DNA from 4 places in the Planococcus sp. BI3 genome. Region 4 is predicted to be linked to each of the others. Evidence: predicted binding sites of a transcription regulator. Region 4 holds the regulator's gene; each other region holds the start of a gene.
The links. Region 4 encodes LexA, which represses DNA repair genes until DNA is damaged. Its sites were predicted from a motif close to CGAACATATGTTCG; they were not measured.
Positions count from the first base shown of each region.

Region 1 (7,577 bases), 1.1 Mb from region 4:
CGGTCTTCTGTCGGAATGGTGATTTCGTACGCTTTGCGCTCGATTTGGAGACCTGTCTGCAAATCGGTGTTCATGCCGTTCTTGATGGCGAATTTCGCCTGTTGGAGAGCGATGGGCCCGTTGGCCAGAATCGAATCTGCAAATGCCCCGGTCACTTCCGCCAACTGGTCAAGTGCGGCCACTCGTGTCACCAGTCCGTATGCCAATGCCTCGGCTGATGTTAAGCGCCGGGCAGTCAAAATCAATTCCAGCGCTTTGGTTTCACCGATCAATCGCGGCAAACGCTGCGTGCCGCCAGCTCCTGGAATGATCCCAAGGCTGGTTTCCGTCAAGCCGAGAAGCGTGTCTTCTGCCACTATCCGGAAGTCGCAGGCCAGCGCCAGTTCCATGCCGCCGCCAAACGCAAAGCCGTTCATCATGGCAATGGTTGGCTGTGGTAAATTTTCAATTGTGGAAAAAACCTCGCCTATTTTAAAGAGATTGCGTTTGACCAGATCATCGGTCATGTTTTTGCGTTCTTTTAAATCTGCCCCTACGCTGAAGGCCTTTTCTCCTGCCCCTGTAAACACCACGACGCGGATATCGGGATTAATGCGGATTGCTTCCACGACCTGCCCCAGTTCGAGGAGCATGTCATAATTGAAGGCATTCAATGCCTCCGGCCGATTTAATGTGATGAAGGCTAGATTGTTTCGCTGTTCATAGTGAATTGTGTCCATTTTCATCCCCCTTGTGTCGTTCCATCCGTTAAAAACATACCACTTTTTGGACTATTTCGCTATCAGACTCTATAATGAAATCCATGGGAGGGACCGCACTTATGAATCAAATTACGTTTATCCGCATCTTCCGGATTGTCTGGTTGGCAGTCAAAATCTTTTTGCAAGTGACGTTCTTCCAAAAGCGAAATCGCGGCAATTGGAATCCACTGGTTGAAAAAAGATGGAATGAGATGATTACAAAGCAAGCAAAGGAATATAAGAACCTGGCGTTAAAGCTGGGGGGACTCATGATCAAGCTGGGCCAGTTCCTGTCAACACGGGCGGATATCATGCCGCCGTCGTTTCTTGCAGAACTGGAAGGCTTGACAGACCGTGTGCCATCGGTTCCAAAGAAGAGCATCGTCTCGGTGCTGGAACAGGAGTGGAACACCCCCCATATGAATTACTTGGATCACTTGTCGGATTCGGCAGTAGCATCCGCGTCAATTGGTGAAGTGTATAAAGGCGTGTTGAAAAACGGCATGGAAGTGGCCGTCAAAGTTCAGCGGCCAGGAACAGACCGCATTTTGCGCGCAGACTTTAAAGCCATCCGCATCGTCATCTGGATGGCTGAAAAATTCACTCCGTATGCCAAGCAAATTGATTTTAAATTGCTGTATGCGGAAATGACGGAGACGATTGGCGCTGAATTGAATTTCCTGAAAGAGCTTCAGAATGGCCGTGCTTTTGCGGATCGCTTTGACGCTATGGAAGGAGTTCGCATTCCGTTGTATTTTGATGAATTCACAACACGCCGTGTGCTTGTGATGGAATGGATCGAAGGCGCGCGCATCACAGATCTGGCATTCATTGAAAAGAATGAGTTGGACCGCCATGAGATTTCTGAACGCCTGTTTATTTTATTCCTGGAGCAGGTTCTATACGGCGGGCAATTCCACGCAGATCCCCACGGCGGGAATATCCTGCTGGAACCGGACGGCGGCATTGTGCTGATCGATTTCGGAATGATCGGCAATATCTCGAAAAAGGATTCCCAGGCAGTCTTGCGTGCAGCGGAAGGAATCATTTTCAAGAACTACGATCAAGTATTGGATTCGTTGGAAGAGCTGCGGTTCTTGCTGCCACAGGCAGATCGCGCCGTCTTGGGTGACGCGATTTCCCGGCTGGTAGCAGCCTATGAGTCCAACGAGCTGTCACAGATGGACAGCTTTGTCGTTGAGCGGCTGCTGAACGATATGCAGGAAATCGTCCGGACACAGCCGGTCCAATTGCCGGCAGAATTCGCCTTTTTCGGCCGGGCCGCTTCCATTTTCGTCGGCGTCTTGCATGTGTTGGATCCGAATGTGGATTTACTTGCACTTGCCCGTCCGCGAATATTGGAATGGGCCTCATCGCAGAAAGAAGGCAAAGGGATCTTTGGGAAAGAGGATGTTCTGCGCTGGGCGCTGAACGCTACCGGGCCTTTGCGTGTGTTGCCGCAGAAAGTCATTAATTTCCTGGAAGAACCGGAACGCCTTCGCCGCTATTATGAAAATCGGGATGGCCGGGAACGCGAATACCGGCGTGACCTGCAATCCCGTATGTTTGCCGGGATCTTCACGATTCTTTCATTCACCGGGATTTCAGTATCGGTATGGTTCTGGAATGAACCTTATCTCTGGGTATCGTCGGTATTTTTCGTCGGCTCTTTATGGGCGTACCGATCGATTAAATAGAGGTCAAAGCATCCCGGTTCTCTGGATTGGGATCTGGAGATTTGGTTAAATAAGAAAAAAGAGTTGCCGCTTGAAGTCAGTTTCAATGACTTCAAGCGGCAACTCTTTTTATTTTGGGTACTTGCAGACTAGAGTGGAACCGGAAAATTGGGGCACAAAAGAATATGTAGAATGAATTGAAGAAAACAAAGATCCATATGTAGAAATGGCATATAAACAGACTGCGCAGCAGCTTGGATGGAATTATCCTGGGTGATTATTCATAATGTATGGACACGATTAATCCAGTGGCTGCTGTTTCCGTGGCGGAAAGGTGCGTTTCGTTACATAAGCCATGGGGTGATTGTGGACACGCTGTGCTTTTTTAAAGTAGCGGCGGAGTGAACCGGCAAAAGAATGCTGATTGCGTAAAGCGATGGGGGACACATCCAAATAAACCGTTTCGCTATTGCTTAAATAAATGATGCTGCCTTTGCCGCTGCTGTCGCTTTCAATCAAATCGATGGCGTCATAATTGAACCAGACACATTCCTTGTTCTTTGGAGAGTGGGTCGGGAAGAAAATTAGTGGGTTGCCATAATACTCGCCGATGATGATAGGGGGCTTGTGTTTTACGCCGACTGCTTTTTGGGCATAGAGTGTCGCACTTTCAAGTGAAGCACGGTAGAAACGGCAGGAAGTGGTGACTGTTTTATAAACAGCTTCTTCGACCACAAATTCACTGCGGTCTTCAATCACCCGCATCCATGTGCGATGGCCGTCTGTATAGGGTAAAAGGGCATACGTATTGGCGCAGATGGTATACGAGAATGGCCTATGATTCTTTTTGTGCATGAAGATTAACCCCCTAAATTTACTGTACATACCTTATTATAATAAAAAATGGAAATTTCGCAATGCGCAATAGATTGAAAATAAAATTTTTTCTATTTCGTTGGAATTTTCAAATAAATCTTGATTTATTCCATTCGGCTAATGTATACTAATGAAAAGCATTCGGGGTGAAGAAGAATGGAAAATTATTATTCTTATGCTGATTTCATGAAAGCGATGGCTCAAACAAAAAAAATTACGGAAGCGGAAAAACTGCTGAACGATATTTATTTGGACCTGTTCTTAAAGCATGTACACCGTTCCCAACAGGAAGCACAGCTTATGACGCTTATCGACGAAGCCCTGGATCATAATGACCAAAAAGCATTTGCTAGATATGCTGCCCAATTACAAACTCTAAAGCACGAAGAAACTGAATAAATGGCTAACTGAAAATAGCCGGAGAAAAGGGAAGTCGGAGCCAATCTGACTTCCCTTTTTTTCTGTTTGCTGTGAAAATCGAATTTTTTTCTGGCTCTACTCTACGTGCTTCTAATTTTCCGCAGGAGTTTTTCAGCCCAGATAAACCCACTGTTTCGCATTTTTTTATTTGTTTCCACATAAAAAAACATACGTTCGCTTTTTGTTAGGGGTTTTTTAGGGCATATGGTAAAGTAGAAGTAATGAAATAATGGAAGGGCGTCTTAACATGAAACAGGAATTTAATCTTCAAGCTCCTTATGAACCAGCTGGCGATCAGCCTCAGGCCATTGCCGAACTGACGCAGGGCATCATCAATGGCAAACGCTGCCAGACATTGCTGGGGGCTACAGGAACAGGTAAAACCTTTACAATGTCGAACGTCATCCAGCAGGTGAAAAAGCCGACGCTGGTCATGGCCCACAATAAAACATTGGCTGGCCAGCTCTACAGCGAATTCAAGGAGTTCTTCCCTGATAACGCGGTTGAGTATTTTGTCAGTTATTACGATTACTATCAGCCGGAAGCCTACGTGCCGCAATCGGATACATTCATCGAAAAAGATGCCAGCATCAATGATGAAATCGACAAGCTGCGCCACTCTGCGACGAGCTCCTTATTTGAGCGGGACGATGTCATCGTCATTGCATCCGTTTCCTGCATCTATGGCCTCGGTTCACCAAAAGAATACCGTGAACTGGTCGTTTCACTTCGCAAAGGAATGGAGATTGAGCGCAACCAATTGTTAAGAAAATTGGTCGACGTTCAATACGAGCGCAATGACATCAACTTTATCCGCGGGACATTCCGGGTTCGTGGAGATGTGGTTGAGATTTTCCCGGCGTCACGCGACGAACGATGCCTGCGCGTCGAGTTTTTTGGCGATGAAATCGACCGCATCCGCGAAGTGGACGCCCTGACTGGTGAAATTATCGGCGAACGCGACCACGTCGCCATCTTCCCGGCATCCCACTTTGTTACACGCGAAGACAAAATGGTCAAAGCGATTGCCAATATTGAAGAGGAACTGGAAGCGCGTCTGAAGGAAATGCGCGCAGAAGACAAATTGCTGGAAGCGCAGCGCCTCGAACAGCGGACGCGCTATGATTTGGAGATGATGCGTGAGATGGGCTTCTGCTCCGGCATCGAAAACTATTCCCGCCATTTGACGCTTCGTCCTGCAGGTGCCCAGCCCTATACATTGATTGATTACTTTCCAGAAGACTTCTTGTTGGTTGTAGATGAAAGCCACGTTACACTGCCGCAGGTGCGCGGCATGTTCAATGGTGACCAGGCAAGGAAAAAAGTATTGGTGGATTACGGCTTCCGGCTGCCTTCGGCTATGGATAACCGTCCCTTGACCTTCGATGAATTTGAAAAACATATCAGCCAGGCGGTCTTTGTTTCGGCTACGCCTGGTCCCTATGAATTGGAGCATACCCCGGAGATGGTGGAACAGATCATCCGTCCAACCGGGCTGCTTGACCCGACTATCGAAATCCGTCCGATTGAAGGCCAGATAGATGATTTGATGTATGAGATCCGCCAGCGTGCGGAAAGCAATGAACGGGTACTGGTGACGACTTTAACGAAAAAAATGTCGGAAGATTTAACGGCTTACCTGAAAGATGCCGGCATCAAAGTCAACTACCTGCATTCTGAGATCAAGACGCTTGAACGGATTGAAATCATCCGGGAACTGCGGATGGGTGTTTACGATGTCCTGGTTGGCATCAACCTGCTGCGTGAAGGACTGGATATTCCGGAAGTTTCATTGGTGACCATTCTAGATGCGGACAAAGAAGGCTTCTTGCGTTCAGAACGCGCCTTGATCCAGACGATGGGCCGAGCAGCCAGAAACTCAAATGGCCATGTTATCATGTATGCTGATAGGGTGACGGACTCGATGCAAAGAGCGATAGATGAGACCGCACGCCGCCGGACCATCCAGGCCGACTATAACGAAAAGCATGGCATTACGCCAATTACAATACAGAAGAAAATCCGTGATGTCATCCGCGCAACTGCCGCGGCGGAAGAAGCGGAAGAATATGTGTCAAAAGCAGTATCCGGAAAAAAACTCAACAAAGAAGATCGCATGAAGCTGGTCGCACTCCTCGAGACAGAAATGAAAGAAGCGGCCAAAGCACTCGATTTCGAACGGGCTGCAGAATTGCGCGATACAGTGCTTGAATTGAAAGCGGAAGGATGATGGAAGTTGAAGAATAAAGAAATACGGATACAGGGCGCACGTGCGCACAATTTAAAGAATATCGACGTTGTCATTCCGCGTGACAAGCTTGTCGTTATGACTGGGCTGTCCGGTTCCGGCAAATCCTCACTGGCGTTTGATACGATTTACGCAGAAGGGCAGCGGCGGTATGTGGAATCGCTGTCTTCCTACGCCCGCCAATTTTTGGGGCAGATGGACAAGCCGGATGTCGACTTGATTGAAGGGCTGTCACCAGCCATTTCAATCGATCAGAAGACAACCAGCAAGAATCCGCGTTCCACTGTGGCAACGGTAACGGAAATCTATGATTATATGCGTCTTATGTACGCGCGCATCGGAAAGCCGATCTGTCCGAACCACGGCATCGAAATTTCATCACAAACGATCGAGGAAATGGTCGACCGCCTGATCGTTTATCCGGAACGTACAAAAATGCAGATTTTGGCGCCGATTGTCACAGGCCGAAAAGGAACCCACGTCAAGCTGCTTGAAGACATCAAAAAGCAAGGGTATGTACGGGTTCGGGTCAATGGGGAATTGATTGATTTGGATGATGATATTGTGCTTGATAAAAACAAAAAGCATTCAATTGAAGTGGTCATCGACCGGGTTGTCATGAAAGAGAATATTGCACCACGGCTCAGTGATTCACTTGAATCCGCTTTGCGTTTAGGCGATGGCCGGGTGTTGATTGATGTGATGGGCCAGGAAGAATTGCTGTTCAGTGAACATCACGCATGCCCAGTCTGCGGATTTTCGATTGGGGAGCTGGAACCGAAAATGTTTTCATTCAACTCACCTTTTGGAGCTTGTCCGGAATGTGACGGCCTCGGGATGAAGCTGGAAGTCGATCCTGAACTGGTCATTCCAGATTGGAACATATCTCTCAATAAAGGTGCGATTCTGCCTTGGCAGCCGACCAGCTCGCAATATTATCCGCAATTACTGAAAGCGATCTGCCAGCATTACAAGATTGACATGGACGTGCCCGTCAGTGAGTTGCCGGAAGAACACATCAATGTCATCATGCGCGGCTCTGGGAGCGACAAGATCCGCTTCCGCTATGAAAACGATTATGGCCAGATCCGGGACAATCATATTCAGTTTGAAGGGGTGTTGTCCAATGTGGACCGCCGCTATCGAGAAACTTCATCTGACTATATCCGCGAACAAATGGAAAAATACATGGGCGAACAGCCATGCACGGTCTGTGAAGGCTATCGCTTAAAGCCCGAGACTTTGGCAGTCAAGGTCAACGATGTGCATATCGGCAAAGTGACGGAGTTCTCGATAGTCGAAGCTTATCAATTTTTCGATAACCTCAAGCTATCGGAAAAAGATACACAGATTGCTAAATTGATTATCCGGGAAATTCAGGAACGCATCGGCTTCCTGATCAATGTCGGGCTTGATTACCTGACCTTGAACCGGGCTTCAGGAACCTTGTCCGGAGGGGAAGCACAGCGGATCCGCTTGGCGACCCAAATCGGTTCACGGTTGACCGGGGTCTTGTATATTCTGGATGAACCGTCGATCGGGCTGCATCAACGTGACAATGACCGGTTGATTGAGACATTGAAAAGCATGCGCGACATCGGCAATACATTGATTGTT
Region 1 covers NZ_CM155266.1:1,421,920-1,429,496, reverse strand. Annotated here, with positions in the region: gene AC1MEO_RS07280 (enoyl-CoA hydratase-related protein) at 1-719, opposite strand, end outside; gene AC1MEO_RS07275 (ABC1 kinase family protein) at 821-2,437, shown strand; gene AC1MEO_RS07270 (competence protein ComK) at 2,717-3,271, opposite strand; gene AC1MEO_RS07265 (IDEAL domain-containing protein) at 3,449-3,691, shown strand; gene uvrB (excinuclease ABC subunit UvrB) at 3,960-5,942, shown strand; gene uvrA (excinuclease ABC subunit UvrA) at 5,949-7,577, shown strand, end outside.
Region 1: the regulator LexA is predicted to act here: its motif matches at 3,876-3,889, upstream of uvrB (excinuclease ABC subunit UvrB).

Region 2 (7,577 bases), 260 kb from region 4:
ATGAAGAGGAAGATTCCTGAGTTCCGGCTGTTTGTGGGGGATGTTGATGCAGGATTGTCATTTGTTGCAAAAGGGCACCAGATGGATTTGAAGAAAACGCTTGAAAGAGGGAAGTCCTACACTTTTCGGGTAGAGCGCTTGTCCCTATTTCAACTAAGAAAAGGAGTGAGAATGGATGAGCGATAAGTTGTCTCCGGATGAGCGCGAACAGCAAAAGCTTCCACCAGAAGATGAGTCTTACATTTCAGAAGAAAAGCAGAAGGAAATTCTACAGAAATATGATCCTGAATCCAACACGCGGGATTTAAGCGGATTCATTAAACACGTGGTCTTTTTTGGATTATTGGCTTTTGCCTTATTCCAACTTTATACCGCCATTTTCGGACAGTATACCGCCTATATTCAGCGGTCAATCCACTTAGGGTTTGCCTTGTCCTTAATCTATATCTTATTCCCTGCAAGAAAACGCAAAGGGATTCGCCATAAAGTGGCCTGGTACGATTACATCCTGGCTCTGTTGTCGATCGGCGTAGCCGCTTATTGGCCGATCATGTATGACGATTTAGTGTTTCGTCTCGGACGAGTCACGGAAATGGACCTGATCGTCGGCATTTTAGCAACCTTACTGACACTTGAAGCCACACGGCGTGCAGTGGGAATGCCGATTACCGTCATTGCCGGTTTATTTTTAACTTATGCCTTTTTTGGACCTTATTTCCCTGGGTTTCTACGCCACAGAGGACAGGACCTGGATTCACTTGTCCAGCTGATGTTCTATACAACCGACGGCATATTGGGGACACCAATCGGCGTATCGGCGACTTTCATCTTTACCTTCCTGTTATTCGGTTCCTTCCTCGTCAAGACAGGAGTCGGACAGTATTTCAATGACTTGGCGGTATCACTTGCCGGGAATTTGACAGGTGGACCGGCAAAAGTGGCAATTTTCTCGAGTGCCCTGCAAGGGACCATTTCGGGGAGTTCGGTTGCCAACGTTGTAACTTCGGGTTCCTATACAATCCCAATGATGAAAAAATTGGGGTATAAGAAGGAATTCGCCGGCGGGGTAGAAGCAGCGGCCTCGACAGGCGGACAATTGATGCCGCCGATCATGGGGGCCGCAGCCTTCCTGATGGTGGAATTCATCGGTGGAGTGACTTACTGGGAAATTGCGAAAGCAGCTACAATACCAGCTCTTTTGTATTTCACAGGGGTTTGGATCATGACTCATTTTGAAGCCAAGCGAATCGGCTTGAAGGGCCTTTCGCCGGAAGAGATGCCAGACCGCAAAGAAGTATTGAAAAAGATTTACCTTCTGCTTCCGATTGTCGCCATCATCGTATTCCTGTTGATTGGCATTCCGACAATGCAGGCGGCACTTTACGGAATTTTGCTGACGATATTCGTCAGTTCCTTCAATAAAGAAACGCGTCTGAATTTCAAAGATATGATTTTAGCGCTGGTTGACGGGGCTCGGACTGCCTTGGCTGTTGCAGCCGCAACAGCATCAGCCGGAATTATTGTCGGGGTCGTCGTAAAAACCGGCCTTGGCTTGAGCTTGGCGAACGGATTGGTTTCAGCTTCAGGAGGAAATATCCTGTTGACGCTTTTCTTCACCATGCTGGCAGCGATTGTCCTGGGCATGGGTTCACCGACAACCGCCAACTATGTCATCACGTCTACGATAGCGGCTCCGGCCATCATCACCTTGTTGATGCTGGATGAGCCGGTTGGCGCAGCGGTGCCGCTTGTGGTCGCGTTGTCTGCCCATCTATTCGTGTTCTATTTCGGGATCATCGCCGATATTACACCGCCTGTTGCCTTGGCGGCATTTGCAGCATCAGGAATCTCGGGCGGGGAACCGATCAAAACCGGTTTTATTGCAGCTAAATTAGCAGCAGCAGCGTTCATCATTCCGTATATGTTCGTTTTATCACCGTCTCTTCTGATGATCGATACGACCTGGCCAGAACTGATCTGGGTATTGATCACCGCTCTGACAGGTATGATCGCCATTGGAGCAGGACTGATCGGGTATTGGTACCGGAAGCTCAACTGGATCGAGCGTATTCTTACATTTGCAACCGGGTTGGCTTTGATTTATCCGGAAGGTCTGTCTGATACGATTGGTGCGATTGCATTTGTGATTCTTTTTGGAATCCAATGGCTGGCACGCGATAAAAAACCTGCTAAAACAGCAGAAGCATAAAAAATGTGAAAAGACCGGTCGGGCTGATGCCCGGCCGGTTTTCTTTTGATATATTTTTTAACTGCAGAAGAACGAAAAAAGCCACCACCCGAAGGCGATGACTTTTTCAAAGCAAACTTTGTTCCTAAAGCTTGCAGTGGGTTTGGCACCCAATGATTCCTGCAGGGCGGGAGCAGTTAGTGTACTGGTTTCCGGTGCGCTGATAAGAACGATGGATGTCAAATCTCTTACTCCAACCATCATAATACGCGGTCAGCCAAATGTAAAGTTGTTAGAAAATTTGTTTTTCAGGAGGCGGATCGGTTTTTCTGTCTATTTTGATACACTTCATCTTTTAGAGCATCAGACTAAAAGCTAGAACAGTTTTAAACTAGCCGCTTCCCCTTTCATCCCTTTTCACTCAAGTGAAGAGGGATTTTTTTATTTTCATAAAAGGATTGCCGTTGTCGGATCTGTGGTATAGAATAAGAACATACGTTCCCTTATAGGAGATGGTGATGATGAAGGTACATGAATTGCCGGAACGCTCCATATTCTGTATTGATATGCGCGGCTTTTACGCCAGTGTTTCTGCGGTCGAGCTGGGCTTGGATCCACTGGAAGCCTGTCTTGCGGTTGTCGGAAATCAGGAGCGGAAAGGCAGTGTGGTTTTAGCTGCGTCCCCGATGATGAAGGCGCGGTTTGGCGTGAAAACCGGCACACGGCTTTTTGAAATTCCAAACCACCGGGATATCTTGCTGATTGAACCCAAAATGAAGCTGTATTTGCAGCAGTCCATGGCTATCACTGAATTATTGGGGACTTATGTGCCAAAAGAATCGATTCACATCTACAGTGTGGACGAAAGCTTTATTGAGCTTACCGGCACCGAGAAGTTATGGGGACCGCCTGCATCCACCATGCGCCGCATCCAGCAGGAGCTGCTCGATTGCTTTAAACTGCCTTCCTCAGTCGGTGGAGGGCCCAATATGCTGCTGGCGAAGCTGGCCCTGGATCTGGAAGCGAAAGAAACTGGTTTTGCCTATTGGACATATGCTGATGTGGCAACGAAGTTATGGCCAGTTACGCCTCTACGCAGAATGTGGGGGATTGGATCCCGGACCGAAAAGACCTTGAACAGCATGGGCATCTATTGTGTCGGGGATTTGGCATGCACGGATCTTTCCATCCTCGAAAACCAGTTTGGCATTTTGGGCAATCAACTGCATCAGCATGCCAATGGCATCGATTTGTCGGATTTGGGGTCTCCTTTAATCGAGGGGCAGATCAGTTACGGAAAAGGGCAGATTCTGTACCGGGATTACATAGAAGAAAAAGACATCATGACCATCATCCTGGAAATGTGCGAAGACGTCGCAATGCGGACGCGCCAAGCGCGCCGAGCAGGGCGGACCATACATTTAGGCATCGCATACAGCAAGACCGCTTTCGGTGGGGGATTTTCCCGCTCACGCTCTATTGAAGAAGCGACCAATGACACCTTGAAGATTTACGGCATCTGCCAAGAGATTTTCCGGGAACATTTCCAGCACAAACCTGTCCGGCAGATTTCCCTGTCCATCAGCAACCTGGAAGAAGAATCATCGATGCAGTTAAGCCTCTTTGATGAACGGAAGTTCGAAAACAGAAGTCTTGGAACAGCTATGGACGACATCCGGAAAAAGTACGGCTATTCGGCGATTTACCGCGGCATATCAGGAACACAGGCAGGCACAGCCATCGCACGGACGAAATTGATCGGCGGACACAATAAAGAATAAGGGGAGTGGTCTGATGAAGCGCAATAAATATTTAAAAACCGTAGGCGACATCAAAGACCGTGGAAAGATCAAATGGACAGCTTTAATGCTGCCGGAACATGTCGAAATGATCCGGGAGTGGTACGAAAAAGACGAAAAGGTGCCGAAGCCCGAGCTGAATGAGTACGACCTGCAGCTGCTCCAGGAGGAGATGGACATTGCATTAAAGCGCCAATGCGAAGTTCTCATCCACAGCTGGAAGGACGGCGCCATCCATGAACACAGGGGCATCATTGAAGGCATCGATGCAAGGAGCCGGATGTTGATTTACGGAGACCAAGCTGAGAAGCACAGGCTGCCGATGGATAGAGTGGTATCGATTTTGACGGTCGAATGAAAGTAGGAATCGCTTATTGGAGAAATTTAGAAAAGGAATGATCGAATGAAACAGTTAAATTTGTATTTCTTTGGTGAAGAAGAGGTAAGCTTTGGAGACGGGTTCTATTTCTATGGTGTTATTTTGCTGATTGTCATATTATTGTTTTTAATATGATGTCGCGGTCGCCGTTTTTTCGGCTGGCTATCCGAAGGTTGATAGAATATAAGCAGCAAAAAAACCGCGCAGCCAATGGGGCTGTGCGGTTTTTCGATTTAACACCCATGCCGGACAAAATTGTGAGGAAGGCAGATAGGGCGATTCTCAAAGGAAGTTACGCCAACAGAGTTGGAACTTTGAAAAGAGGTATTCCTAATTAACTGAAGAATTGTATAGAATAGGGAGGTGGAAGTATGTTTAAGGAAAGTATTACACTGCCCTTGATATATTTTGCAGTATCTACAGTTTGGCAATTAGTTAGTAATAGTGAGATTAAATGGATCGATAACGTAGGCATATCGTTTTTTATTTTCTTGTTTCTTCTGTTTTATAACTGGTCAAAAGTACCTTATAAATACAAGAAAGACGACCACTCTTAATAGAGGTAGAGATTGCTGTAGAGTAAATTTAGAGGACAATCACTTCTGGGAATTTGTAACAAGATATATTTTTTGCTATTTCTTATAGGAAGAAAAAACTATACTTCAGAGACAACCAAAAGCACCTTTTTAATGTAGACACAAAAAAGCACTCTCTAACGAAAGAGAGTGCTTACTGTAACCCCTTGCTGTATACGGGTTTTTTATGATTCCTACTGGGCTCGAACCAGCGACCTCTACCCTGTCAAGGTAGCGCTCTCCCAGCTGAGCTAAGGAATCTCAATTTCCAGGACAAATATAAGTATAGCTTGTCCTGGGAAAAAGTCAATAGTTTTTAAGTAAGAAAAGGACTGTCCATGTTTAGCCTCATGCAGTTAGCAAATTCCGCCTCCAGATCCTTCTCTAGTGCAGCGGAATGAAAATCGCATTTTCTTACTGGCCAACACCCCGGAAACCGGCATCTTGTGCTTCTTGTTCCGTGCAGAACCATTCTTCCGGATTGGTTTGCTCGTAGGAGGAATCGCTCGGCAAGTGATAGATTTTATTGCCGTTGCGGTTGATATTGCCTTTGATCTCACAATCGCCGTCAGTCGGCTCACTGGCGGCAGGACTGTTATTTCCGGTTGAATCCTGGCCGAACGCATCCGAGTTGAAGCCCCGGTCAGTGGAATAGTTTTCGTATTGCCAAATGCCTGCTTCTTTGTCTCTCGCGATTTGTTCCGCTTGCTCGAAGTCATCGAGATAGCGTGTATTTGGAGGGAAGACATAGGCGACTCTGGCAAGTCCCGATTCAATCATCTGTTCCTGTACGCTTTCGCCATCCACATAAATATAGGCCAGCAAGCGGTCGTAATCGTCAAAGCGGTCGCCGACGTCAAACTCAATCGATACATCGCCTGATTCGATCAAGCGTTTATTTTCTTCAGTGGCTTCTTTGCCGAGAGGCTGTTCGCCCAGGCGCGGGTGGTTGGTTTCCGGTGTATCCATCAACAGATAGCGGACGGTGACTTCTTCACCTTCATAGATGATTTTAATGGTGTCGCCATCAATGACCTGCGTCACTTCCACATCGATGTGGTCGGTCGTGCCAGCGGTGTCAGTCGTCTCCAACATGCCACAGCCGGAGAGGAAGAATAGGGCCAGCAACATCAGTTTTAATTTCATAGGAATCCCTGCTTTCGTTTCTTCATTAGTATATGGAATAGTAGGTTTTGTGGCAACCAGCCAGTGGGTCAACGGCTTTTATCCAAAAGATTCTTCCTAAAAAAGTGCAGAATAAAACGCCTCTTTCAATTATAAACGGAAAGAGGCGTTTTTATGTATAACAGCGACAATAGCTATCTATAAACTTCAGCAATTACAGCGCTGGCTCCGTGTGCTGTGCAGTTTCATCATAATACAAGATGGATTCTTCCGTAAGGCTTTCCAGCTTTTCTTTATCGACCCCGACTTCCAGTTGTCCTGTAAAAATAGGTTCCCACCAATTTGGTTGTTTATTCATCATATTTCCTCCTCAGACGGTAATGGTATTGTTTGACTATTCTATACCCCGAAAGGTTACACTAATAAACAAACAGTCCAAAAAAGCCGAAAGGCCGGAAAAGGAGAGAGTGTGGATGATTTCAATCGGCATCATTGGAGCGGGAATTGTTGGTGAACGGATCATTAAACAGATTCAGCAGGAAAATCATGTGGAGATCAAAATAGTTTACGATCAGCAGACAGAACGCCTCGCGCAAATCAGCGACACTTACGGGATCCCGATGGCGAAATCGGTGGAGGAAGTCCTGTATTCGGATATTACCTGGGTCTATATTGCGACACCTCCCGCTTTTCATGCAGACATCGCCAAACTGGCGGCCAGTGCTGGCATCAATATCTTATGTGAAAAACCTTTGGCACATAATGTGGAAGGGGGCGAAATGATGGCAGCTGCCGCACAGGATAATCGCATCCAAACGGCTATGCATTTTCCTTTAATGTATAAACCGGCCATCCGCGAAATGGCCAAGCGCATCAAAAGCGGACATATTGGAAAAGTGGTCAGGATTGAACTGCAAACCTTTTTCCCGGACTGGCCACGATTGTGGCAACAGAATCCGTGGATCGGTTCACGAAGCCAGGGCGGCTTTGTCCGCGAAGTGTTTCCGCATTACTTCCAATTGATGAACCGGCTTTTCGGTGAACTGTCGTTTAGCTCCCATCACATCAGTTATCCGGCAGATGCTGATAAATGCGAAACCGGATTGATCGCCCATGGGCTTACCCGCGACGGGATTCCTTTTCTGGTGGCAGGCATCAGCGGCATCGGCCAAAAGGAAAATTTGCAGTTTAAGGTATACGGCGAGCAAGGGGTTCTGACGCTGGAAAACTGGTCGGATCTATATGAATCAACGAAAGGCGAAGACCGTCAATTGATCAATGAATTTGAAGATGTTCCGTCGCTTTTTGAGGAAATGAACAATCACTCGACTCTTTTGGTCAATTTTGAAGAAGGGCTGGTCGTCCAGCGCTATATTGATCATTTATTGACTGAATAAGTGTTCATTTTTTGAATCAGAGACCGTAGTTGATATAATGAAGAGACTTGAAGGAGGTTGGAAAATGAATTTTACAGCAACTGACGTGGAACAGATGATTGAAGAACAACGCAA
Region 2 covers NZ_CM155266.1:19,282-26,858, forward strand. Annotated here, with positions in the region: gene AC1MEO_RS00110 (DUF1850 domain-containing protein) at 1-186, shown strand, start outside; gene AC1MEO_RS00115 (TRAP transporter permease) at 176-2,209, shown strand; gene AC1MEO_RS00120 (Y-family DNA polymerase) at 2,710-3,969, shown strand; gene AC1MEO_RS00125 (YolD-like family protein) at 3,983-4,345, shown strand; tRNA gene AC1MEO_RS00130 (tRNA-Val) at 5,130-5,202, opposite strand; gene AC1MEO_RS00135 (thermonuclease family protein) at 5,356-6,087, opposite strand; gene AC1MEO_RS00140 (hypothetical protein) at 6,281-6,424, opposite strand; gene AC1MEO_RS00145 (Gfo/Idh/MocA family protein) at 6,540-7,463, shown strand; gene AC1MEO_RS00150 (aldehyde dehydrogenase) at 7,528-7,577, shown strand, end outside.
Region 2: the regulator LexA is predicted to act here: its motif matches at 2,677-2,690, upstream of AC1MEO_RS00120 (Y-family DNA polymerase).

Region 3 (7,577 bases), on a different replicon from region 4:
CTTTGCTTCGGGCCATAATCCGGGATCGCCGCCGTTCTTGATGCCTTAGCTCAGCAGAAAAGTTACAGATATAGATAAAAGAGGATGTTCCCAAGTCAGTTCTTCAGCAGACTCGGGGCATCCTCTTTTTCTTTCTTACAATAATCCGATCCATTTCCAGTAGGTCGCGCTGAAAAGCAATATCAGCAAGTAACCGATGATGGTCAGCGGCACACCTGATTTCAAAAAGTCCTTCACTGTGAAAGCCCCTGTTCCGTAGGCCAGCATGTTTTGCGGCGCACTGACCGGAAGCAGGAATCCAAACGAAATGACGAATTGCTGGATTAAGACAAAACCGATTTCATTGCCATCGAGCTGCAGAGTCGTGGCCAAAGCGATAAAGATAGGGATCAACGCAGATGACAAGCTCGTTGCACTCGCAAAACCAAGGTGAATGAGAATATTAAATAAAGAAAGCAAGGCGATCGTCGCAAGAAGCGGCATATTTTCCAATCCCATCGCCCCAAATACTTTATCGGACAACCATTGGGCCGCTTCCGTACTCAACAAAGTGGAGCCGAGCGCAATTCCGACAGCGAAAACGATAATCGTACCCCATGGAATCATTTTTTCTACCGTCTTCCAGTCAAAGACACCCACTTTTGGAGCCAGTAAAATAGCGATTGCTACGATGGTGACCGTTGTTGTATCAAAGGGATGCAAGATTTCTTCTGTCGACCACAAAAGCAATAATGCCAAAGATACGACAATCAACCGGATTTCAGCCGGCTTAAGAGGCCCCAATTCATTCAAGTCTTTCTGAATCAACTCGGTGCCGCCTTCCACTACTTTCGTCTCTGGCTTGATCAGTTTAATCATGACAAAATACAGCACAACCGACATGATGATGGACCATGGCGCCGCATAAAGGAACCAGGCGCTCCATGACACAGTCTCTCCAAACTCATTTTCCATGAAACCAAGCGCTACCAGGTTCTGTGCAGCACCTGTTTTGATGCCGACATTCCAGATGGATACCGATTGGACCGCAGTGATGACCAATAGCGCTGCGAGTCGGCTGTTGACAGGCAATCCGAATGCCGCGACCATACCAAGCAGAATCGGTACGACTGCGCCGGCACGGGCTGTGGCACTCGGCACAAAGAATGCAAGTACAATTGAAACAATGATGGCACCAAAAACGATAGCGCCCGTTTTTGTACCGACTTTCGATAAAATCCACAACGCCAAGCGCTTATGCAAATTCGTCGCTTGCATGGCAGCTGCCAAGAACAAGGCTGCAGCGACAAGCGCCACTGCCGAATTACTGAAACCCGCCAATGCCAGACTGAGTGCATCTCCCGTACCGAGTAGCTCCCCTGGATTTTCGGGATTTGGGGAAAGACCCAACAACAGAGCCATAAGCCCGATAATCATGGCGGCACTGACTGGATACGAAACCGCTTCTGTCATCCATAAAACGACCGCAAATGCTAAAATGGCAAGTGTTCTTTGCCCCACCACTGATAAATCTCCCGGCGTTGGCAATAAAACAATGATAATTAAAATGGCAAAAGCCAAAAAAATATAGACCGGTCTTAAATTGCGTTTCGGTTTTTCTTCCGCTGTTTTTTCCACCATGAAAACCACCCTTTCTTGAAGTATATTCACAACCGTTGCTTACCCTGTCGAGATCAGAGTGAAACGGTGATGACTCTTGTTCAGAGCTTCAGATAAATACATTAAAAAAACCATCGTACAATAGAAACGAATGTGTCTCTATCGTATGATGGTTTACTGATTTAGAGAGACTATATTTCTGCAACGCGTTTTATTTTCTCCTACTCTTCATCTTCCCCTTCTAAAGCATCGTTGCCCAGATAAGCCTGCAGCATCCAAATGTTTTTATCGAGGCTGGCTTTGTATCCGGTCAGCATATCCACCGTTACATCGTCTTTCTCTTTCGCCGCAAGATGGATGGCTTTGACTGTTACATCCCGAATGACCCGGTAATCATCCACTAATATGCCAAGCATATCTTGGGAAGAAAGCGGCTCAATATAAGGTGTTTCACTAATAAATGCATGTTCCAGATATTCACCGAGAGTCGAATACGGTTTCTCGCCAATGGCAATCAAGCGTTCTCCGAAAGCATCATAGTATTCGTTGGCTTCGTCATAAAGTTCATTGAATTTCTCATGCAGCGGAAAGAATTCTGGTCCTTTCAAGTACCAATGGAATTGGTGAAGTTTCACGAATAAGACATTTTGATTGGCGATTAAATGATTGACCATAAAAGCTGCAGTTGCATGATGGTGTTCGTGGTTAGTATGTTCAGTCATGATAAGATTCCTCCTAAATGTTTTGGTTTTAACTCCGGATTTTACGCAATAGCTGTAGAAAGGAAAGGGAGAAAGTAGCGGATTCCTCCCTTCTCTTCATTTTCACCTATATTTTTTACACTTGAACGGGTTCCAATTCTTTTTCCCGCTGCTGCATCTGTTTCCGGTTGAAGCCCATCAGTCTCATGGCGTTCAAGATGACAATCAGGACACTAGCTTCGTGGATGAACATGCCGGACGCCAGATGAACGGAGCCCATTAATACACCGGCGAGCAAGACAGCGACAATGCCGACTGCGAAGAACGTGTTTTGCTTCATGTTGCGGATGGTCGCTTTGGACAGGGAGTAAGCGTGTGAGAATTGCATTAGCTTATCGGCCATCAGGACGACATCCGCCGTTTCCATTGAAATGTCCGTGCCGCCTTCACCCATCGCGAGTCCGATATCGGCTGTGGCAATTGCCGGCGCATCGTTGACGCCGTCCCCTGCCATTGCCACGACATGTCCCTGCTGTTTCAGTTGTTTCACAAACGCTACTTTGTCTTCCGGCAACAGTTCGGCATGGAATTCGTCTAGCCCTAATTCGGTAGCCACGAGTTCAGCGGTGTGCTGGTTGTCGCCCGTCAGCATAACGATTTTCTTGATACCATTTTTTCTCATCTGAGCAAGTGCAGGCGCTGCGTCTTCACGAATCTGGTCGGCAATCGAGAAGATGCCAGCGACTTCTCCGTCCACCGCCGCGAAGATCGCTGTGTTTCCCGCTTTCTCGCGATTTACCGCATACGCTTCCACTTCCGCCGGAATGGCGATATTTTCTGCGTTCATGAGCTTGCGGTTCCCGATGGTCAAAATTCGACCTTCCACTGTAGCCGTCAGGCCGTTGCCTTTGATCACATTGACGGCTTCCGGTTCCTGGTCGAGAGCCATGTCACGACTCTTCGCTTCTTTGACGATTGTTTGACCAAGATGATGTTCAGACACCGTTTCCGCCTGCGCCACCAATCGAAGCAGATCCTGTTCTTCGTGCGAATTGAAGACCTCGATATTCGTCACTTCCGGTTTCCCTTTCGTCAACGTACCGGTTTTATCAAAGACCAGTGTATCGACTTTTGAGAAGCGGTCCATCACTTCGCCGCCTTTAACCAGCACGCCGTTTTTCGCGCCATTGCCGATGCCCGCAACACTTGATACCGGTGCACCGATGATTAACGCGCCAGGACAAGCGATGACAAGGAAGGTGATCGAGAGATGAAGGTCTCTTGTCAGGACATAGACCAGAACAGAAAGAACGACAACCGCAGGGGTATAGATATTCGCAAATTTATTCAGAAATTTTTCTGTTTTTGATTTTGATTCCTGCGCTTCTTCCACCAGTTCAATGATTTTCGCGAATGTTGTGTCATCTCCAACCTTTTCAGCAATTATTTCAAGATAACCCGTGTCCATGATAGTACTGCTGAATACGCTGTCTCCTGTTTTTTTGGAAGCAGGAACGGATTCCCCTGTGATAGCCGCTTCGTTCAGTGAAGCTTGTCCAGTGACAATCTTACCGTCCACCGGCACTTTTCCGCCCGTCCGGATGATGACACGATCCCCTTCGACGACTTCTTCCACCGGCACGGTCACACTGACGCCATCACGGATGATGGTCGCTTCCTGCGGTGCCATATCCACCAGGCTTTTTAGAGAAGAACGTGTTTTTTCCAGTGTGCGGGCTTCCAGATAATCCCCGAACAAGAACAGGAACGTTACGACTGCTGATTCCACGTATTCCCCGATAAAAAGCGCACCGATGACGGCGATTGTTACCAGCATTTCAATACTGAACGCTTTCATCATTAACGCCTGGAACGCTTTGACCGCGATCGGAATCCCGGCAATGACCGTCGCGGTGATCAATGTGAACTGCCGCAGGTCATGGTGACCCGTGAAGTTCAAGACCAGCGCCAGGACCAGTAAGAAACCGGCTAGAAAAGTGATGCTTTTTTTGTGTTTATGAATGAACCCAATCATTTTGTTCCACTCCTCTTTCTTTCGACTGTTATTTTCTTTACACCCTTATCTTAAGTGGTTTCGAGACAGAATAACTTGACCTTCATCAAGCCCTGAAGCTTTTTTGCATTTTCTTTTTCTGTTTGTTTTCTTTCTTCCATTTCTATAACTACCGCGAAGCTTACTCCGTTCAAAAAATTGATGGCCGTCAAGGAACTGGATGGATGGGCGTCCTATACTTAAGGTAGAAAAAACAAAGGAGAGATTGACATGACCACAGTAAAATTCCAATTGGAACCGCTCACTTGCCCTTCCTGCATCAAAAAAATTGAAGGAAAAGTAGGGAAAATAGATGGTGTCAAGGAAGTGAAAGTGCTGTTCAACTCCAGTAAAGTGAAAGCTGTCTACGACGCGGACAAAGTAGCGCCGGAAGAATTGAGAACAGTCATTGAGAAATTGGGTTATCCGGTAGTTGCTTAACGACGGCTGCCGACAGCTGCAGATTTGATGGCGAAATAAAAAAATACGAGCTCCTTTGGCAAAGGAAGCTCGTATTTTTGTATTTGGCAAAGATATAAAAATGTATTTGCTGAATATTACATATTTATTAAACCTTAGGGCAATTTGCTATTAAAATCCGTTCGTAAAAGTACACTTTTACGAACTGAAAGGGCCCAAGTCCATTGAATTATCTTGTTCTTCATCTACTCTGAGTGCAGCATTTCTTCATTTCTGCCTATTTGGAACAAAACTGAACTTGGCTCCTTTCGCTCCACACGAATAAGCGCCGTTTCAATCAAGCAACCAGACGCTCACCAACTCATCCATCGGCAATCGGTGTATACCAGAAGGATCTTGGTAGATGATGGAACGGCTACGCCCATCCAACTCTTGGATAATACCGAGATGGTAATGAAACTTTTTTTCTTTCCACGATTTCAATTTCACCTGGCATTTTCGTTGAGTGGCCAATACAAGCTCTTCCTGTAATAGCTGAAGGTCAGTTTCATTTAATTCCGGTTCTGCATCGTGTTGGTCCTCTTCGTACCAAGCACGGATCATTTCAACGTGTTCTGTCAACATCATTCCTTGCCACTTGATCACTCCCCGATCTTTGATTGTGCCTTGTACTTTCAAGTGTTTGTTCACTTTCATGTTGACCACCTCCTAATTATAATAAGAACATATGTTCTTATTATACCGCTAAAGTCCATTGAATAATCCATTGAAGAAAATAAAAAAGCCCCTCATCCGAAGAAAGATGAGGGGCTCAACTGATTAAGTTCTTTCATTTTTCGATTAAAATTGATTCTATCGTTTTTGTGTATCAGTCTCTTCTAGTTTAAACGGTCTCTTCTTTTTAGAAATTAGGCATTGAACTACCGAAGAAAAAGCCGGTCCACTGACTTTCTTTTTTTAAAAAACTCGTTTGACATTCGGGTGTTCCTATCAGCTCCTAGCAGAGCATCAATAACTATATTTCCCTTTTTTCGCTGGTTTTTTTCGGATATGTTTCGTCTTTTGTAAGTAATTGGTTCGGAGCAGCTTGTGCAACGGATCCTGTGGTTTGCTTTGAATGGTGTAGGACACAAAAGCGGCATCAATCAGCGGTAGATTTCGCGCTTCTCGCTCTTCATTTAATTGCAAAGCAACTTTTTGAATACTACCCGTATAGGCATACAATTTAATGATTTCCTTCTTTAGCGTGTTTGCATGATACACTTCGGCAAGTGACACATAGTCCTGTAAATATTCAATCTCCTCTTTCGCGCGGCTGACGGTTGGTAGATGCTTCATGTCGTTCCCCATTCTCCCAAAATCGGTTTTTTCTTAGTATAGCGGAAGCCTTTCAAAAGAAGTAGTTGAGAACTGAATTTTCTTGCTATTTATCGATGAAATAAGGAAAGAATAATGAGCTATCACCTCTTTTCTAATTTCTTTCTATTGATTTCCAATCGTTTCGATTCGTAAGGTATTTTTCGTTGACGGCTGCCCAACTGACTTTTTTTAATCATGCTAAATTCATCGATGGACAAACTTCTCTTGGCAGACTCATCAGCTCATCTGGAATGCTCGATTTCTTCTTTGCCTGGCGCCTTGGCCTTGTGCTGCATTTCTTTCGCTATCTCCGGTGAATTAACATCAACCTCGGCGCCCAAGGTTTTAGCAGCCCCTTTTATTAAAGCGAGTTCCTCGGCATCAAACTGATTTTCCTTTAGGAGGTTTTGAATCGGCTCCTTTAGCGTGTCTCCAAGGTCATAGCGGATGTCATCTCCTCTAACGAGTTTCCCGAAATCAAGAACGTCTTCTTTCGTCAACGTGTTTTGTTCCTTCATGATGATCAAATCCCCAATTTCTTCTTTAACAATTAAGTCATGCAGATCCATTTTCAAGTCCGTCGTGGGAATATCATATTCATATTTAGCGGTAGGATTGAACGTGTAAATTCTAATATCTGGACGGATTTCATCGTCCTTTTCGATTGTAATAAAATCGCCCAATGAATTCAGTTTAGCGGAATGATAATAGGCATCCTCAATATCCATTCCTTCATCCGTCATGCGAATCAATTCCTCTGGTGAAGCGCTATAAATATCAACATCAACCAATTCGTGGTTTGATGCGAGTCCATATGCCCACATTGTCAGTTCGTGTTCTTTTCCGGTTACACTGTTGGTCATCACGAATTTCCCGACATCGTCAACATCTTTCCTCCCGTCAATCATCTCTCCAGAAGTAATTTTAAGTGAATGGCTTCGTTCGATTGCTTTTTCTTGTGTCATGTTTTTCCTCACCTTTCGATTTCGAATGTTGTTTTGGGAAGCTTTTTGCTCTTGTCTGCTGCAGGAGTCTCTTCTTTATGAATCGCCGTCCTCAAGCGGGCGGCGAATGACTGGATGTAGGCATCATCTTGCTTCAACAATTCGTCGTGGTAGCCGGTTTCCAATGTTGCGAATGTCTCCTTGTCCACCAGCTGTTCCTTCTCCAATTGATGGAGCGGGTGAATGTACTCGCCCTTTTCGTATTGAGAACTGATGACGAGCGTAAGGCCGGTGTCTTGGGGAATGGCTACCGTATAGGCTGTGCGCTCTTGGTCGTATTGATCAAAGTCGAGGTTATTCACTTCTCCGAATGGCTTAAACTGGCTGCTGACGCCGTGGATGAACATCGCCGGTTCGTCGTTGGCCAATTCGTTTCCGGCAGAAGCTTCATGCGCTTTTAACGCCTGGTCCGTAAGGTTGTGCGACAGGTCATCCGCTTTG
Region 3 covers NZ_JBWXPQ010000002.1:78,964-86,540, reverse strand. Annotated here, with positions in the region: gene AC1MEO_RS19625 (cbb3-type cytochrome c oxidase subunit I) at 1-49, shown strand, start outside; gene AC1MEO_RS19620 (DASS family sodium-coupled anion symporter) at 136-1,620, opposite strand; gene AC1MEO_RS19615 (Dps family protein) at 1,821-2,321, opposite strand; gene AC1MEO_RS19610 (heavy metal translocating P-type ATPase) at 2,437-4,335, opposite strand; gene AC1MEO_RS19605 (heavy-metal-associated domain-containing protein) at 4,585-4,794, shown strand; gene AC1MEO_RS19600 (YolD-like family protein) at 5,107-5,469, opposite strand; gene AC1MEO_RS19595 (hypothetical protein) at 5,782-6,123, opposite strand; gene AC1MEO_RS19590 (hypothetical protein) at 6,375-7,097, opposite strand; gene AC1MEO_RS19585 (ArdC-like ssDNA-binding domain-containing protein) at 7,106-7,577, opposite strand, start outside.
Region 3: the regulator LexA is predicted to act here: its motif matches at 5,494-5,507, upstream of AC1MEO_RS19600 (YolD-like family protein).

Region 4 (7,577 bases):
TAACTGACTTGGCTAAAATGAAGTCCGGAGTTGAAGATGGGACAATGTCTGCTGACGAAGTGATTCAAAAACTTGAAGAGGATTTAAATGAAGAAGAACTGCTGGCTCTTAAAGTCATTGTCTTTAAGGAATTATACAAACAGCAATAATGCTTTATATATGATAAACTGATTCACGAAGACAAAGCAAATAGATTGAAGGAGGCCATTGCATGAAATCGTTTCGAGTAGAATTTAATTTTGATCAGGGCAATACGATCGTCCACAGCGTCCAGGCTATGGATAAAGAGTCGGCATTAAGCAACATTCCTTCTAATGGCACTTATGAAATTTCCGATATGGAAACAGGCAATATTATTCGCATCACAATTAATTTGGTTAAATATATAAAAGTCAGCGAATTGTAGAAGGTTTCTTCTCAATAAGCTGCACGCAAGGTGCTGCTTATGCAGCGCTTTTTTTATGCCCGGAATTGGGAGAGGTCAATCTGATGATGGAGGGGTTTTATGAATTTTAAAGGTTCGAGTGCATATGATGAAAAAGATTTTTTGGAGAGCTTTCTGCAAAGAAGAAATCGGATTGAAAGCCCCAATAACACCATTGAAAAACCGGTGATCTATAAACTGCTCGGAGCATTTCAAAACAAGCGTGTACTGGATCTGGGATGTGGGGATGCGTTGTTTGGAAAAGAACTGTTGGAGGCTGGTGCGCTTCATTATCACGGAGTGGAAGGTTCAAAAGGGATGAGCGGGTTGGCGACAGCGAATTTAGCAGGTCTAGAGGCTCAAATCACGCTGTCTGCAATAGAATCATTCAGCTTTCCAGAAGGTGGGTATGACATCGTTGCATCTCGCTTAGCGCTGCATTATTTGCCGGAAGTGGATCAAGTGTTTCAAAACATCCATAAGTCGCTAAAGGAGAATGGGAAATTTGTTTTCAGTGTCCAGCACCCGCTGACGACTTCTTCTTTTGCAAGTAAAAAACCTGGAGAAAAGAGAGGCAGTTGGATTGTGGATGATTACTTTGAAGAAGGCGAGCGGCAGGAACCGTGGATCGACAAAATAGTGGTCAAGCATCACCGTACCATTGAAAGTTATTTTACGGCGCTCACCGAGGCGGGATTTACAGTGACGGGTCTATTAGAAGGAATGCCTGAGCGGCAATACTTCGAAGAGGAAGAGGAATACAGCAGAAGAAAAAGAATTCCGGTGATCCTGGCTTTCAGCTGCATCAAGCAGTGAGCAGCAGGTGGTTTTTACATAATGAGATTAAACAAAAAACACCTTCGATTTGGGCACTTGTGTAAAGTGGACCTTCTCGAAGGTGTTTTATAGTATTCCATTTAGTCCGGTTAATCTAAATTGTCCCGGTGTTTTTTGTTTAATGGATTTGGCGATAAACCCCAACAACTTTTCCAAGAATCGAAACCTGGTCCACGATAATAGGGTCCATTGATGAATTTTCAGGTTGCAGGCGGAAATAGTTTTCTTCACGGAAAAAACGTTTGACTGTCGCTTCGTCTTCAGCAGTCATGGCAACAACGATATCTCCGTTATTGGCGGTTTGCTGCTGTTTCACAATGACATAATCCCCGTTTAGAATTCCGGCTTCAATCATACTTTCTCCCATAATCTCCAGCATGAAGATATGATCATCTTCTGTGCCGTAGCTTTGGGGAAGAGGGAAATATTCTTCCACATTCTCAATTGCGGTGATCGGTATACCCGCGGTTACTTTACCGATTAATGGAACGTGCAATACTGGTCTTTTATCAATAAGCGCTTCATCAGTGCTGATTACTTCAATGGCTCTTGGTTTTGTAGGATCCCGGCGGATTAAGCCTTTGCTCTCGAGGCGGGCCAAATGGCCATGCACAGTCGAACTGGATGCCAGACCAACTGCCTCTCCAATTTCACGTACGGAAGGCGGATAGCCTTTCAAACGAACTTCATCTTTTATGAATGTCAGTATATCTTCTTGGCGTTTGGATACTTTTTTCAACAGTTTCACCTCATTTGAGTAATTCTACTTAATTTCTACCAATAGTATACCAACTCGGGCAATGAAATGCAAACATAGGTTCGAATTTTATTCTTGACAAAAACACCTGTTCGCCCTTATTATGAGAACATACATTCCGAACATATATTCTCAGGAGGCGATTTATTTGACGATCATCCGACAAAATTCTTATCTAATCGTATTTTTTGCTTTAATTGTGGTATTTACTTTTTATGCAATCCTGTCCCATAATACAAACAGTGCACAAATGAGCCAAGTTGAAATAGCAGAAGGCGATACACTCTGGACTTTAGCAGAATCGTTCAGTGGCACGACCCCTCATCATGAATGGATTGAAGATATTATGAAAGAGAACAATCTTTCGACTTCGAAAATTATTGCCGGGCAATCACTTAAGATTCCCAGCGACCAATTAAAATTTGCTCCTGATGAGACCATTAAATTTGCAGGTGATGCCGAATGAAGAAACATGCATTAATTTATTGCCGTGTCAGCACGACCAAAGATACGCAGGAGTCTTCCCTTGAGAGACAGGAAGAAGAACTCATGAAGTTTGCGTTTGAACAGTCCTATAAAGTAGAAGGTGTTTTTACCGATCAGCACAGCGGATATGAAATGGATCGTGATGGGCTGTTGGAGATGCTGAACAGCATCAAGACAGAAAAAGTCGATGCTGTATTTATCCAGGACGAAACACGGTTAGGCCGAGGGCATGCACGGATCGCCCTTTTGCATGTAATGAAGAAATACGGTGTAGATGTTTATACCCTATCAGATCGTGGTCCGATTGCATTAAATGATATGGATGACATGGTGCTTGAAATTTTGGCGATCGTAGAAGAATACCAGCGCAAAATTCATAATGCCAAAATAAAGCGTGGCATGATGCGCGCAGTGGAAAACGGCTACAAACCAGAGAAAAACCTAAAAGGGAAAGGCAATCCTGATGGCCGGGAACGTCTGGACCTTCCCATCGATCAAATTGTCAGCTTGAAGACCAATGGCCTGACCTTCAGTGAAATCGCTGTGACGCTTCAGGGATTCGGCTATCAGGCGAGCAAAGCGACAGTCCATCGCCGATACAAGGAGTACGAAAAACTGATGAAAGACTAAACCATTGCAGAAACCTGACTTTTTTTGTACTATATGAAAAGAAGAAAGGTGGATGTCTATGTTATCACCAGACAAATTAGGTCGTATAAATGAGCTGTCACGTAAATCGAAAACTGCAGGATTATCGAAAGAAGAGGCAACAGAGCAATCTTCTTTGCGCCAGGAGTATTTGCAGACTTTTCGTAAAACGATGCGCGGCACAATTGAAAATGTAAAAGTGATTGACCCCAATGGAAATGATGTAACTCCGGATAAGGTCAAAAATATTCGAGAGAATAAGTATTTGAATTAAATACTTATTCTCTTTTTCATTGTATTCTTTTCTATTGTTGACTAAACTAGTAATGGATTAAATTTTTTGTTTGAGAGAGGATGTTACTATGTCAACCCACGCAGATCAACTTGCAGTGACTACAATTCGTACACTTTCCATCGATGCAATCGAAAAAGCAAATTCTGGCCATCCAGGATTGCCAATGGGCGCAGCTCCAATGGCCTATACATTGTGGACGAAACATATGAACCACAACCCGAAAAACCCAGATTGGTTTAACCGTGACCGTTTTGTATTATCAGCTGGACATGGTTCTATGCTTTTATACAGCCTGCTTCATTTAAGTGGCTATGGTTTGGAAATGGACGAAATTAAAAACTTCCGCCAATGGGATTCAAAAACACCAGGACATCCGGAATATGGCCACACTACAGGCGTCGAAGCAACAACCGGACCACTTGGCCAAGGAATTGGCATGGCAGTCGGTATGGCTATGGCTGAACGTCATTTAGCGGCTACATATAATAAAGAAGGCATGAACATCGTCGATCACAACACATTCGCTTTATGCGGTGATGGAGATTTGATGGAAGGTGTTGCCGGAGAAGCTATTTCTCTTGCGGGCCATTTGAAACTGAACAAATTAGTCATTTTATATGATAGCAACGACATTTCATTGGACGGGCCACTCGGCAAAAGTTTCTCTGAAAACGTTCAAAAACGTTTTGAATCATACGGCTGGAACTACTTGCGCGTAGATGACGGCAATGTTTTGGATGATTTGTCTGCGAAAATTGCACAAGCCAAAGACTTTTCAGACAAGCCGACATTAATCGAAGTTAAAACCGTTATCGGCTACGGAGCTCCGAACAAATCCGGTAAAGCGGATGCACACGGCGCGCCACTTGGTGAAGATGAAATGAAACTGGTCAAAGAATACTATGAGTGGACTTTCGATAAAGATTTCCATGTACCTGACGAAGTTTATAAAACTTTCGAACAGGCAACTGAAGAACTTGGAGCAAAAGCTGAGTCTGAGTGGAACGAATTATATTCGCAATACGAATCAGCACATCCGGAGTTGGCAGAACAATTGCAGACGGCAATCCGTGGAGATCTTCCGGAAAACTTTGACGCTGATTTCCCGACGTATGAATTCGGCAAGAAACAAGCAACCCGTTCTTCTTCTGGAGACATGATCAATGCAATCGCTAAAACGGTTCCTTCATTTTTCGGCGGCAGTGCTGACCTTGCTGGATCCAACAAAACAAACATTAAAGGCGCGGGCGACTTTGATTCGGAACATCCTGAAGGCCGCAATATCTGGTTCGGTGTCCGTGAATTTGCGATGGGCACTGCCTTGAACGGTATGGCGCTTCACGGAGGCCTTCATGTCTTCGGTGGAACGTTCTTCGTCTTCAGTGACTATGTCCGTCCAGCAATCCGTCTGGCTGCGTTGATGGGCCTTCCTGTGACGTATGTCTTCACACATGACAGTGTAGCGGTAGGGGAAGATGGTCCGACTCATGAGCCGGTTGAACAATTGGCTTCTCTTCGTGCAATGCCGAACCTGAGCGTTGTCCGTCCTGCTGATGCCAACGAAACAAAAGCAGCGTGGCGTTTAGCATTAACAGCTAAAACAACACCGACTTTATTGGTGCTGTCACGTCAGGACTTGCCGATTTTGGAAAACAGCGCGGAACTGGCTGAAGCTGGTGTTGAAAAAGGCGCTTACGTCGTCTCACCTGTTGAAAATCCACAAGCGTTATTGTTGGCGACAGGCTCTGAAGTAAGTTTGGCTGTAGCTGCACAAAAACAATTGGCTGAAGAAGGAATTGAAGTATCTGTAGTTTCTATGCCATCTTGGGACCGTTTTGAAAAACAGGACAAGGAATACAAGCAATCCGTTATTCCGAAGACTGTCAAAAAACGTCTGGCTATAGAAGTCGGCACTTCATTCGGCTGGGATCGATATACAGGCGATGAAGGCGATATTCTGGCTATTGATCGTTTTGGTGCCAGTGCACCGGGCGAGCGCATCATGGAAGAGTTCGGTTTCACTGCTGAAAATGTAGCAAACAAAGTGAAAAACTTACTAAACGAAAAGTAAACTAGGGAATGGGAGCAATTGCTGCTCCCATTTTTTCTTGGATATTTATAGCCGAGGGGAAGAAGAAATTTTTAATGGATGAAGTTTCTCTTTATTATTTTTCTAGTTATGGTCACAAATCTTTTTTTATAGTATAATCCATTGTGGTGCACTACTTATTTACGCAACACGAAGGAGGTAACAAGAATGGATACATGGATCTGGATCGTAATCGTTATCGTGGCTTTACTCGCAGGTGTTGCACTTGGATTCTTTATCGCACGCCGATATATGATGAAATATTTGCAAGATAACCCACCAATCAATGAAGAAATGCTGCGAATCATGATGATGCAAATGGGGCAAAAACCGTCTCAAAAGAAAATCAATCAAATGATGGCTCAAATGAATAAAGCATCAACTAAACCTGGCAAACCAGCTAAAAAATAAAAGTACTCTCCGGAGTGCTTTTTTTATTTTGTCTTTTTTACTATTAGAATTCTAGGAAACGGGTATGTTGCCAGTAAGATCCTGGTTTATTGTTGCAGCTTGTATGGAAAAATTAGAGGAGGCGGACTTTATGGCTGAAAATGAAGAGCTGCTGTTTTATTTGCCGGTCATTGAAGAAGATGACAAAGAAGAAGGGAAGTTCCATCTGGAAAACGCAAACTTTAAAAAAGCTTTTCCCGTTTCATTGGATAAGATACAGGAACTGGTGAAGGATATGACCGATTACAATTTGGATACCATTGAACTTCATGTCACCGGCATTGTGAAAAGTGGACCGATTACCGAATTGTTCATTGGTGCCGAGGGACAGGCTGGCATGAAGCTGGTGCTTAACAAAAAGAAAAATCCATAAGAAAAAGCACTCCGCGGAGTGCTTTTTCTTATTTGATAAGAGATGGGACAGCTTTTGCAGAAGCCCAGTGTGTTTCTTGCTGCTTGGGTGTCAGCAAGCCGTACTTCATGAGGAATTCCGCCACGGTCTCCTCGTATTCATCAGGGTTCCTGTTGAAAGACTGTGCGTGGGCACCTTCTTCAAACAACTTCAATTCCTTGGGCCCTTGTTTTAATGCATAAAGTTCCTCGCTCATTTTCGGCAAGACAAAATCATCATTGACACTATGGATAAAAAGAACAGGTTTTTGAATGTTCTGTACGGTTTCTCTCGGTGAAACAGTCGAAATGGAATAGCCATCCCGCATTTTCATGAAAATGCTGGCAAGCCGCAGCGCCAAAGTGGTGCGCAGGGGCGTCGTCGTTTTCATGACATGGAGAATCTGTTCGTAAATGTCGGAATAGGCACAATCAGAGATATAGAAATCCGCTTTGTCTTCCATGCCGGCGTATAGAAGGGTAGTTGCAGCTCCCATCGATTCTCCGTGAATGCCGTAAAACAGATCCGCTCCGACATGCAGTTTTAAAGCCTGGACCACCGCTTTCAGGTCCATCTTTTCAAAATGCCCAAAACTGGTTGTTTTCCCGCCGGAATCGCCGTGGCGCCGATGATCGTAGACGACCGAATTAAAACCCATCCGTTCAAACAGACGGGCGTATTTAAAGGAATTGACTTTGGTTTCCGTGACGCCATGGCAGATGATGACATAGCGATTGGTCTCATGTGGTTCAAGGAAAATGGCTTTGATCGGGTAGCCATTCTCGGATTCGATCCACTGCTCGCTTTTCGGCACATTGGCGTACCACACTTCGTCATAGCGTTTTGCGGTGGTTTCCCTTTCGAGAATCAGCTGTTCATCTTTTTTCTTTACATACATCAGCCGGTTGCTGGCAATAAATCCTGCAATTGTGGCCAAAGCTGTCAGTACACTGGAAACGATTGCTGAAGTCCATATCAATCTTTTCTTCATGGTGTAGTCTCCTTATGCCTGGTTTTTGTATAGCGTGTACATGCCGGTGGTTACCGGATTCGTGACATGTGGTTCGATTTTTTCAATGGCTTGGCAAAGAAGGTCCACGTTGATTCCTGTTTGTATATCCATGCTGTGAAGCATGTTGACGACATCTTCTGTTGCGACATTGCCGGTGGCGCCAGGTGCAAACGGACAGCCTCCCAAGC
Region 4 covers NZ_CM155266.1:283,519-291,095, forward strand. Annotated here, with positions in the region: gene AC1MEO_RS01420 (hypothetical protein) at 1-149, shown strand, start outside; gene AC1MEO_RS01425 (hypothetical protein) at 212-406, shown strand; gene AC1MEO_RS01430 (class I SAM-dependent DNA methyltransferase) at 506-1,240, shown strand; gene lexA (transcriptional repressor LexA) at 1,380-2,000, opposite strand; gene yneA (cell division suppressor protein YneA) at 2,167-2,484, shown strand; gene AC1MEO_RS01445 (YneB family resolvase-like protein) at 2,481-3,134, shown strand; gene AC1MEO_RS01450 (DUF896 domain-containing protein) at 3,193-3,426, shown strand; gene tkt (transketolase) at 3,515-5,518, shown strand; gene AC1MEO_RS01460 (YneF family protein) at 5,705-5,947, shown strand; gene AC1MEO_RS01465 (hypothetical protein) at 6,078-6,359, shown strand; gene AC1MEO_RS01470 (alpha/beta hydrolase) at 6,388-7,368, opposite strand; gene AC1MEO_RS01475 (hydroxymethylglutaryl-CoA lyase) at 7,381-7,577, opposite strand, start outside.